2 regions of the Shewanella sp. 10N.286.52.B9 genome follow, and region 2 is predicted to be linked to the other one. Evidence: predicted binding sites of a transcription regulator. Region 2 holds the regulator's gene; the other holds the start of a gene.
What was found. Region 2 encodes sigma-54, which starts transcription at its own class of promoters, with help from an activator protein. Its sites were predicted from a motif close to GTTGGCACGNNNNTNGNNT; they were not measured.
Positions count from the first base shown of each region.

Region 1 (5,586 bases), on a different contig from region 2:
TATTATTGCAAGAGCTTGTGAGCCGTGTTTTTAACGAAGGCCGCGGTAAAATCCGCTTTACCCAGCGCGCAATCGAATCATTAAAGGCCCATAATTGGTCTGGTAATGTCCGCGAGCTGTCGAATTTAGTCGAGCGTTTAACGATTTTATTCCCTGGTGGCTTGGTTGATGTGAATGACTTACCAAGAAAATATCGTTATATCGATGTGCCAGAGTATTGTGTTGAAGTCAGTGAAGAGCAGCAAGAGCGTGATGCATTAGCATCTATCTTCAGTGATGAGGAACCCATAGAGCTACCTGATACCCGCTTTCCAAGTGAATTACCGCCTGAAGGGGTAAACCTTAAGGATTTATTGGCAGAGCTTGAAATTGACATGATCCGCCAAGCGTTAGAGCAACAAGATAACGTGGTTGCCAGAGCCGCTGAAATGTTAGGCATACGCCGAACCACCTTGGTTGAAAAAATGCGTAAGTACGGTATGGGTAAAGATTAATCAAGCTCTTACCGACAGTAACTTACAGCTAAATAACAAATAGACAAAACGAGTAAAAAGCATGCATTAGGGCATGCTTTTTGCTTTTGCGCCGTTAAAAACTTTAAACTGGCATACCAAATGCATTGGTAGTACAAAGTTATTATTTTGACGGAGTGACCATGTATTCAGCGCAATCACTAGTAGAACAGCCGCAGTATTGTGATAGCTACAAACTAGCCGAGCCTGCAGCAATTGTCAGCGAGGCGCCAGCAGCGCCAATTACACTGCGTCAATCAGTGAACCTCGATCTGCAAGCTGAAACATCACGTCCGCAAAAGGCAGCTAATATGTCTAACCAAATGGCGCATATTCTTCAAGCTATGCCTTCAGGTGTAGTGATTATCAATGGTGACGGTATTGTGACCTTGGCCAACCCAGTCGCAACTGACTTATTAGGCCGGCCGCTGCAAGGGGCCAAGTGGTTTGACATTATTAACCGCGCTTTTTCACCCCAAGATGATGACGGTTATGAAGTGTCACTAAAAGATGGCCGCCGAGTAAAGCTGGCGATTACTCCGCTGTCGCCAGAGCCTGGGCAGTTAATTGTGTTAACTGACTTAACTGAAACCCGCTTATTACAGAAAAACCTATCTCATTTACAGCGCTTATCAGCACTGGGCAAAATGGTGGCAACCTTGGCGCATCAGGTCAGAACGCCGTTATCGGCCGCGATGTTATATGCATCAAACCTTGCTAGCCCTAAATTAAATGATACGGCTAAAAAGCGTTTTCAAGGCAAGTTAGTCGATAGGCTTAATGAGCTAGAGCGTCAAGTTAATGACATGCTACTGATGGCAAGAAACAAACAAGATGGCGCCGCAGAGTCGACATCTACTGCAGATATTATTGAGCCTGTGCTGGCAAATTGTGAGCCCATTGTTGAAAACAAACAGTGTAAATTACACTTTATTGATCAAACCGATAAACACATTATGGCTAACACGAATGCCTTAAGCTCGGCGATTAACAATCTGGTGATGAACAGCCTAGAGGCCAATGCCACAGAAATTCAGATTGTGACTGGCGAAGATGAACACGGCATTAATATCGATGTGATTGATAACGGTAAGGGTTTATCAAAAGAGATGCAGCAACAAGTATTGGAGCCTTTTTTTACCACTAAAAGCCAAGGGACAGGCCTAGGCTTAGCGGTAGTGCAAACCGTGGTGAGAAATCATGGCGGCAGATTACAGGTGACATCGCAGCCGCACAAAGGCAGCTTAATTCGACTATCATTTCCTATGGCTAAAGACACGGAACAAGCCAAAAAAATAGTGGAGGGATCCCATGAGTGAAGCCAAGTTACTGTTAGTTGAAGATGATGCTGCGCTGCGTGAAGCCTTACTTGATACCTTGATGTTAGCCCAATATGACTGCGTTGATGTGGGCTCTGCAGAAGAGGCCATTATTGTCATGAAAACCACGACGTTTGATATGGTTATCAGTGATGTGCAAATGGAAGGTATTGGCGGGCTAGGGCTATTAAACTATTTACAGCAAAACCATAGTAAAGTCCCCATTTTATTAATGACCGCTTTTGCCACCATTGACAGTGCGGTTAGCGCCATAAAACTTGGTGCGGCGGATTATCTGGCTAAACCTTTTGCGCCTGAAGTGTTGTTAAATCAGGTATCTCGCTACTTACCCCTTAAACAAAATTTAGGTCAACCTGTGGTCGCCGATGACAAAAGCTTGGCGCTACTGAATATTGCCCAGCGGGTGGCAAGCTCTGATGCCTCAGTGATGATCATGGGGCCAAGTGGATCGGGCAAAGAAGTGCTAGCACGTTATATTCATCAAAACAGCCCTCGAGCAGAAAAACCTTTTATCGCCATTAATTGCGCAGCAATACCTGAAAATATGCTTGAAGCCACCTTATTTGGCTATGAAAAAGGCGCTTTTACAGGCGCTTATCAGGCATGCCCTGGAAAATTTGAACAGGCTCAAGGCGGCACCATATTGCTTGATGAAATTTCTGAAATGGAGCTAGGGCTGCAAGCCAAATTGTTGCGAGTACTGCAAGAGCGTGAAGTTGAGCGTTTAGGTGGCCGTAAAACCATAGCTCTTGATGTGAGGGTACTTGCCACTTCAAACCGTGATTTAAAGTCCATGGCAACATCGGGCGCATTTCGAGAAGATTTATATTACCGCATTAATGTATTTCCACTAACCTGGCCGGCATTAAACCAACGACCGGCTGATATTTTACCCTTAGCAAGGCACTTGCTGGTTAAGCATGCTAAGGCATTTAATGTCTCACCAGTGCCTGAGTTAGATGAGATAGCTTGTCGTCGTTTATTGGCTTATCGCTGGCCAGGTAATGTCCGTGAGCTGGATAATGTTATTCAGCGCACCTTGATACTGAATAATGGCGAGGAGATAACTGGCGCGGATATTATTCTTGAAGCTGAAGATGTTACTTTGAGCCCCAATGAGCAACCCGTGGCAGCTGCTGAAACGGACGGGCTTGGGGGCGAACTGCAGGCTCAAGAGCATGTGATTATTTTGGAAACCTTAAATCTATGTAATGGTAGCCGTAAAGACGTAGCTGAGAAGCTGGGAATTAGCGCCAGAACATTGCGCTATAAAATGGCTAAAATGCGTGACTTGGGTATTCAAGTCCCTGCTTAAATATCGACGTTTAGTTCATCTTTATACTTAACTCTAAATTCTAAAATATTAGCTTAACCGCTTTGATGATACTAAAGCGGTTCTATTTTGTGTGTTTTTCACCCTTTCAAGTTGTTTTTAAGCTCTTTTCATGGGCTTAAGTGTATTTAAGCTATTGTTGGCATCCTACTTGCTAATTCTATTGTAACTGTTTTTAAGTCGTCAAATATCCGACGAATGGAGTTTACAATGCAGATTAGTTCAAATCCTTTTTTACAAGAAATGCAATCCTTAAAGGGTGAGATTTCGCCTAATCTTGGCTTACCTATTCAAGCGGATATGATTCAAAAAGTCGGTAATACTTCTGGTGCTGACTTTGGCCAATTGTTATCTCAAGCGGTCGGTGGCGTGGCTGATTTACAATCAAACTCAGCTAATTTAGCCACCCGATTAGAGATGGGCGATAGCACTGTGACCTTATCTGATACCGTGATTGCCCGTGAAAAAGCCGGGGTTGCATTTGAAGCAACGGTGCAAGTGAGAAACAAACTTGTAGAAGCGTATAAAGAAATTATGAGTATGCCTGTTTAGGCTTTTGTTAATAGTATTGTTGTTGATATTCTGGTATTGAAGTAGGTAAATATTGTGAGCACAGATCTAGTATTAGATTCAGATAAAGTCGATAGCACAGGGATTCAGCAGGAAAATAAACCTGGCTTGAAAAGCTCGTTTGGTAGTGCTGACTTTATGCGTCAAATCACTATGATATTGGCTTTAGCTGTATGTCTTGTGCTGGCAGTATTTATGATTATTTGGGCGCAAGAGCCTGAATATAGGCCGTTAGGGCAAATGGAAACTGCTGAAATGATCCAAGTATTGGACGTTTTAGATAAGAATAAAATTGCCTATAAAATCTCCGGCGATGTAGTCAGTATTCCTGAAAACAAATATCAAAATGTCAAACTGCTGCTGGGCCGTGCAGGCGTTGAAGCCAGTAGTCAACCAACCGATTATTTAAGCCAAGACAGCGGTTTTGGTGTTAGTCAGCGCATGGAGCAAGCCCGCCTTAAACAAAGCCAAGAAGTTAATTTAGCCAGAGTGATAGAAGAGCTAAAAAGTATTAGCCGCGCCAAAGTGATATTAGCTATTCCCAAAGAAAATGTGTTTGCCCGTAATAAATCTAAACCTAGCGCTACCGTAGTTGTGAGCGTTCGTCGTGGTAGCCTTGGCCAAGAAGAAATTGACTCTATCGTTGATATTGTCGCCTCAGCAGTACAAGGCTTAGAGCCAAGCCGGGTGACAGTGACCGATTCAAATGGCCGCCTGCTAAATTCAGGTAGCCAAGATGGCGCCTCCTCAAGAGCCCGCCGCGAGCTTGAATTAGTGCAGCATCAAGAAGCAGAATATCGTAACAAAATCGATTCGATATTAATGCCTATTCTAGGCCCTGAAAACTTCACTTCTCAAGTGGATGTCAACATGGACTTCACCGCGATTGAGCAAACCGCGAAACGATTTTCGCCTGATTTACCCGCTGTACGCAGTGAAATGACCATAGAGCGTAATTCAAGCGGTCAATCAATGGGTGGCATTCCAGGGGCATTAACCAATCAGCCTCCTATGGATTCAGATATTCCACAAGAAGCAGGCGCAGAGCAAACTACAGCGGTTAATGGCAATAGCCATCGAGAAGCAACCCGTAATTTTGAACTTGATACCACCATCAGCCATACCCGCCAGCAAGTGGGTGTGGTGCGCAGAGTCAGTGTGTCGGTGGCCATTGATTATAAACCGGGACCTGCTGATGAAAGTGGCATAGTGACCCGCATTCCGCGCACCGAACAAGAGCTAACCAATATTCGTCGCTTACTTGAAGGGGCGATGGGCTTTACCAGTCAACGTGGTGATAGCTTAGAAGTGGTCACAGTACCGTTTATGAACCAGCTTATTGAAGAGCTGCCCGCCGCTGAAATGTGGGAGCAGCCTTGGTTTTGGCGCGCGGTGAGATTGGTGTTAGGGGCGTTTTTAGTCTTAGTGCTGATTTTGTTTGTGATTCGCCCTATGTTAAATCGTTTGTTTAATAACGACGAAGTCGAGATGCCCGAAGAGCCGCGCTTAGGTCATGAATTGGCTGAGATTGAAGATCAGTATGCCGCCGATACCTTGGGTATGCTCAATAGCCAACAAGCAGATTATAGCTATGCCGATGATGGCTCGATTCAAATACCAAACCTGCATAAAGATGATGATATGATTAAGTCGATTAGGGCATTAGTGGCTAATGAACCTGAACTTTCTACCCAAGTAATTAAGAGTTGGTTACAAGAAGATGGCAAATAATACCCTGGCAGCACCCGTAGGCGAACAGGCTAGTCTTGAAGAGCTGAGTGGCATTGATAAAACTGCTATTTTGTTACTGAGCTTAAGTGAAGCAGATGCC
Region 1 is NZ_MCTY01000183.1:6,985-12,570, reverse strand. Features, by position in the region: gene BCU91_RS13320 (sigma-54 dependent transcriptional regulator) at 1-494, shown strand, start outside; gene BCU91_RS13315 (PAS domain-containing sensor histidine kinase) at 656-1,831, shown strand; gene BCU91_RS13310 (sigma-54 dependent transcriptional regulator) at 1,824-3,167, shown strand; gene fliE (flagellar hook-basal body complex protein FliE) at 3,396-3,737, shown strand; gene fliF (flagellar basal-body MS-ring/collar protein FliF) at 3,792-5,486, shown strand; gene fliG (flagellar motor switch protein FliG) at 5,476-5,586, shown strand, end outside.
Region 1: fliE (flagellar hook-basal body complex protein FliE) is a predicted target of sigma-54. The motif match lies at 3,324-3,342, and genes of this name have one in related genera.

Region 2 (5,586 bases):
CCCGCTAGTCCGGCAACGGTCATGTTAATGAGCATCGCGCCGCCAATGAGACCGCCCAGTGCCATATCACCTTTCCATAGCCACACTGCAAAGAAGACCAGTACCGACCACATGAGGCCATTAAGAAAACCAATGGCTAATTCTTTACCGATAAGCCAACGGGAGTTACTTTGGCCAATATGACCCAAGGCGATACCACGAATAACCAGAGCTAAGGTTTGATTGCCTGCCACACCGCCCATACTAGGGACAATAGTCATTAAAATCGCGATGGTGGCAAATTGCTCTAACGTGCCTTCAAACATATTACTTACTGATGCAGCAAGTAAGGCGGCAAACAAGTTAATGGTAAGCCATAGCGAGCGTCTGAAGGTGCTTTTCATTACGGGGCCAAAGGTATCTTCATCGTCATCCATACCCGCCATCCCCATCATTGAGTGTTCGGCGTCTTCACGAATAACATCGACCACATCATCAATGGTAATACGGCCTAATAATTTTTGCGCTTCATCTACCACTGGGGCCGAAATCCAGTCATGGCGTTCAAATAATTGCGCCACTTCATTATCAGGCATGTCCACAGGGATGCTTTCTAATTCAGGATCCATGATGCTGCGAATGGTTGAATTAGGATCACAGGTGAGTAGATCGGCAAGGCGCACCCCACCAAGCACATGATCGTTGCGATCAACCACATATAAGGTATCTGTGGTATCGGGTAAGTTGCCGCGCTGGCGCAAATAGCGTAATACCACATCAATATTAACGTCAGGACGCAAAGTGACCGTATCAGTATTCATGATACTGCCAGCGGTGTCATCAGGGTATGACAGTGCTTGTTCGACGCGATGGCGGTCTTGACTGCTCATGGATTGCAGTACTTTTTTATAAACAGCATCTGGCAAACTTCTTAAGATGTAAGCCAAGTCATCGGTATCCATCCCAGAGGTGGCTTGGGCTACTTTTTCTGGGGTCATAGCGCTGATGAGTGAATCTTTTAACTCTTCACCGAGTTCTTCTAGGATTTCACCCGCTTGCTCATGATCAATCAGTTGCCATAACACTTGACGAGTTTTCGGCGGTGATGATTCAAGAATTAATGCGACATCGGAGGCGGCCATGTCATGAAGCATATTTCTGACATGAACAAACATACCGCTACCTAATGCTTGTGTAAGCTGATTAAGACGTTGTTCGGTCAGTTCGCTGTCGATGACTTCAATACCCATTGGCTACTCCTGAAAAGACGATGATGAAATGTTAACTTAACTCACCGGAAAGAATGAAGAAATTTCTAATATCTGATGGCTTGATGCGCAATTCATAAATACGCTAATACTGCTTGGTGGTGTGTTGAGTATAGCTAATAAAATAATGGTAAAGGTGAGTCGCTGTGTTTCCTTGGAGATGTTACTGGGCGCAGGCGGTTAGCTTTCTTCGTCAAATTTATCGTTGATTAACTTGCATACGGCCTCAAGGGCTTTTTCTGCATCACGGCCTTGAGCTTCAACAGTAATGATTTTACCAATGCCACTTTCTAACATTAATAACCCCAATACACTGGCAGCACTGGCTTGTTTCTCACCTTGGATAAGGGTGATAGTTGCGTCAAACTCGGTAGCTAAAATTGCCAATTTAGTCGCCGCTCGCGCATGCAAGCCTAGCTTGTTACTGATGGTAATTTGCTTTGAATAGGCCACCGTTTTGGCTGGCGTTGTGGTTAGCTTATTCAATGCCAAGCTCTCTATGGCGGGCGCTGACTTTGTGCTTAGAGTTGTTGAAACGTTTAGCGAGCTGATCGGCAATATAAACCGAACGGTGCTGACCGCCAGTACAACCAATGGCAATGGTCAGGTAGCTGCGGTTATTACGCTCTAAATGTGGCATCCAAGTGTCAAAAAGGTTTTCAATTTGCCAGATAAACTTATTCACCAAAGGCTGTCGCTCTAAGAACTCTTGCACGGGCGCATCTAGGCCTGTGTAGGGCCTTAACTCAAGCTCCCAGTGCGGATTCGGTAAAAAGCGCACATCAAACATAAAGTCTGCTTCAGCCGGCATGCCATGCTTAAAGCCAAATGACTCAAAATGTACCACTAATTCTTTATCAACACTGCCTAGCAAGATTTGCCGAACATGATCGCTCAATTCGTAGATATTAGTTTGCGAGGTGTCGATATAGTGATCAACCATTTTGGCTATGGGTTCGAGTAACCGCCCCTCAAGCTTAATGGCTTCTTGTAACGAAATTTGATTCTTAGACAGTGGGTGTAATCGGCGGGTCTCACTAAAACGCTTCAGTAACACTTTATCGTTGGCGTTTAAAAAGAAACTGGTAATGCTGGTATCGTCAGACAGTAAAGCAATTTGCTCTTTGAGTACTTTGCCTTGCTCTTCGATATTACGCACATCGACGCTAATGGCGACAAGCTCGTTACTATCTTTAAGCTGTTCAAGCAGGCTGCCAATCAGTGGCAGTGGCAGGTTATCAACACAGTAATAACCTAAATCTTCAAGCACTCTCAGTGCGACTGATTTTCCTGAACCTGAACGTCCCGATACGATGACAAGTTTCATGCAGTAATAACCTGATAAAGTTCTGTAGCGTCATGACTCTTTCGAAGTCGTTTAAGTATCAATTTATCACTGAGTTTCTCTGCCATGCTAGATAATGTGCTTAGGTGTTGCTGGCACTGATCTGCAGGTACAAGAAGCGCAAATAAAATATCTACAGGTTGCTTGTCTATGGCATCAAAGGCGATTGGCTCTTCGCATTTGATTAAAATAGCAATGGGTTCTTCGATATTATCTAAGCGCCCATGTGGAATTGCTATGCCATTTCCTATACCTGTACTGCCCATTTTTTCACGCGCTATTAGACTTTCAAAAATAGCCTGTGAAGAAAGGGTTGGGTACTGGGCAGCCATTAAATTGCTGATTAATTCCAGTACCTTTTTCTTACTGCCCGGAGTGGCACAGGTAGTGCACGCCGGCTGCAGGATGGTACGAAGTTCCATCGTTAATGCTTAGTGAGTTTCTCTTTATGTTTAATTACCTGACGGTCTAGCTTATCTATCAGGGCGTCTATTGCCACATACATATCAGCGTTACGCGATACAGCAAACACTTCACCGCCTTTTAGGTGCAGTTTGGCTTCGGCAATCTGTTGTAGCTTTTGAACATCGAGCACAACGTGAACATTATTGATCTGTTCGAAGTGTCGTTCAAGCTTTGAAAATTTTGTTTGCACGTATTCCCGTAAAGATTGAGTTATTTCAATATGGTTTCCAGTCAGGTTAATTTGCATAGGTCATCCTCCAATAACAAAAGTTATAAGCTTTTGCGTTGGTTTGAGGGAGGGATGAGCATTGCCTCTCGATATTTGGCTATCGTACGTCGAGCAACGTTAATCCCTTGTTCAGCCAATAGTGTCGCCATTTTACTATCACTAAGAGGCTTTTTCGGGTTTTCTGCAGCTACGAGCTTTTTAATAAATGCGCGAATTGCTGTAGAAGAGCATTCTCCACCATCATCGGTACTTACATGGCTTGAGAAAAAATATTTTAGTTCAAAAAGTCCACGGGGGGTATGCATGTATTTTTGGGTCGTGACCCGTGAAATGGTCGACTCGTGCATTTCAACCGCTTCAGCAATATCATTGAGCACCATCGGCTTCATGGCTTCTTCACCGAACTCAAAGAAACCTTGCTGAAATTGTACGATACAGTTAGCCACTTTTAGTAAGGTTTCATTACGGCTATCGATGCTTTTGATAAACCATTTAGCTTCTTGTAAATGACCACGAATAAATTGGCTGTCAGCTTGGCTTGAACCGCCTTTGGCCATAGCTGCATATTGCTGATTAACGCCAATTTTAGGCATGTTATCGGGATTTAGCTCGACCACCCAGCGACCATTCTTTTTAAGTACAGTAACATCAGGAATGACGTACTCATCTTTAATGGGGGTAATTTGCAAGCCTGGACGTGGATTGAGCGTTTGAATAAATTCAATGGCTTCACGTAAATCATCTTCTTTAAGCTTGGTTTTACGCATCAGTAACCTAAAGTCACGACCGGCGATTAAATCAAGATGATCTTTAATCAGTAACTTAACATTATCTATGCAAGGAATTTCATTAGGGTATTGGCCTAATTGAATTAATAGACACTCACTTAAATCTCGCGCTGCAATGCCGACGGGATCGAAGTGTTGTACCCGTTTAAGTACAGCTTCAACTTCATCGAGTTCGATATCGTCAGTGCCTAAGGATTGCAAAATGTCTTCAACGCTCTGGGTGAGGTAACCGCGCTCATCAATGGCATCAATAATGGCGGTTGCAATCACTAAGTCATTTTCAGAAAAGGGAGTGAGGTTTTTTTGCCATTCAAGATGCTCATACAAGCCTTCACTGGTTTCGCCTTGAAACGGCATATCATTACCGCTCGATACTGCGCCAGAGCCAGAAGTAGGCGAGGCGGTATACACCTCATCCCATGTGGTATCCATAGGGAGTTCTTCAGGCATAGAATCTTTAGTGAGCGATTCAGTGGTATCAACCGTTGAGGTGTCTTTTTCTATGGTGACTTGGCTATTATCACTAAAATCGGTGTCAGTTTGCAGGGCGTTTTCTTTTACGGGCTCTTTGGCTTTAGTGAATTCGTCTTCAAGCTCTAATAGCGGGTTTGAATCAAGTGCTTGTTGAATTTCTTGCTGTAGCTCCAATGAGGAAAGTTGCAATAAGCGAATCGCTTGTTGCAACTGTGGGGTCATGGTTAAGTGTTGACCCATTTTGAGTTGGAGTGAGGCTTTCATGTACCGCTTGTCCCTAATTGAATTACATCATCGCGACGAACAGTGTGGGCGCTAGTTTATGATCCTAGAAAAATAGACTAGATTAAGGTTTGTTGTTGGCCGCGAATGCCATACTAAAAACTGAATAGTGCTAACTATAGCTTGAATTGTTCACCTAAGTATACCGACCTAACTTGCTGATTGACTAAGATCTCAGCAGGTGTTCCTTCAGCAATCAAGTTTCCGTGACTCACAATATATGCTCGCTCACACACATCAAGTGTTTCACGGACATTATGGTCGGTAATTAGCACCCCTAAACCACGGCTTTTAAGTTGTTGAATAATTTTCTTGATGTCGATTACTGAGATAGGATCTACCCCTGCAAAAGGTTCATCTAATAAAATAAACTTAGGATTTGCCGCTAATGCGCGTGCAATTTCAACTCGGCGACGCTCGCCTCCCGATAACGCCATACCTTGGCTATCACGGATATGAGTTATGTTAAATTCTTCTAATAAATGTTCCAGTTCTTCAATGCGCTGCTCATTTGATAAGCTTTTGCGAGTTTGAAGCACTGCCATTATATTATCGTGTACTGTGAGCTTACGAAAAATACTGGCTTCTTGAGGTAAGTAGCCAATGCCTTTTCGGGCGCGCAAATGCATTGGATCTGCGGTTAAATCATCTTCATCGATCAGAATGCGGCCCTTATCACTTTTGACTAGGCCTACGACCATATAAAAGGTGGTGGTTTTACCCGCACCATTAGGGCCAAGTAAGCCAACAATTTGG
Region 2 is NZ_MCTY01000190.1:54,312-59,897, reverse strand. Features, by position in the region: gene mgtE (magnesium transporter) at 1-1,229, opposite strand, end outside; gene BCU91_RS14360 (HPr family phosphocarrier protein) at 1,428-1,700, opposite strand; gene rapZ (RNase adapter RapZ) at 1,726-2,574, opposite strand; gene ptsN (PTS IIA-like nitrogen regulatory protein PtsN) at 2,571-3,014, opposite strand; gene hpf (ribosome hibernation promoting factor) at 3,017-3,304, opposite strand; gene BCU91_RS14340 (RNA polymerase factor sigma-54) at 3,328-4,812, opposite strand; gene lptB (LPS export ABC transporter ATP-binding protein) at 4,947-5,586, opposite strand, start outside.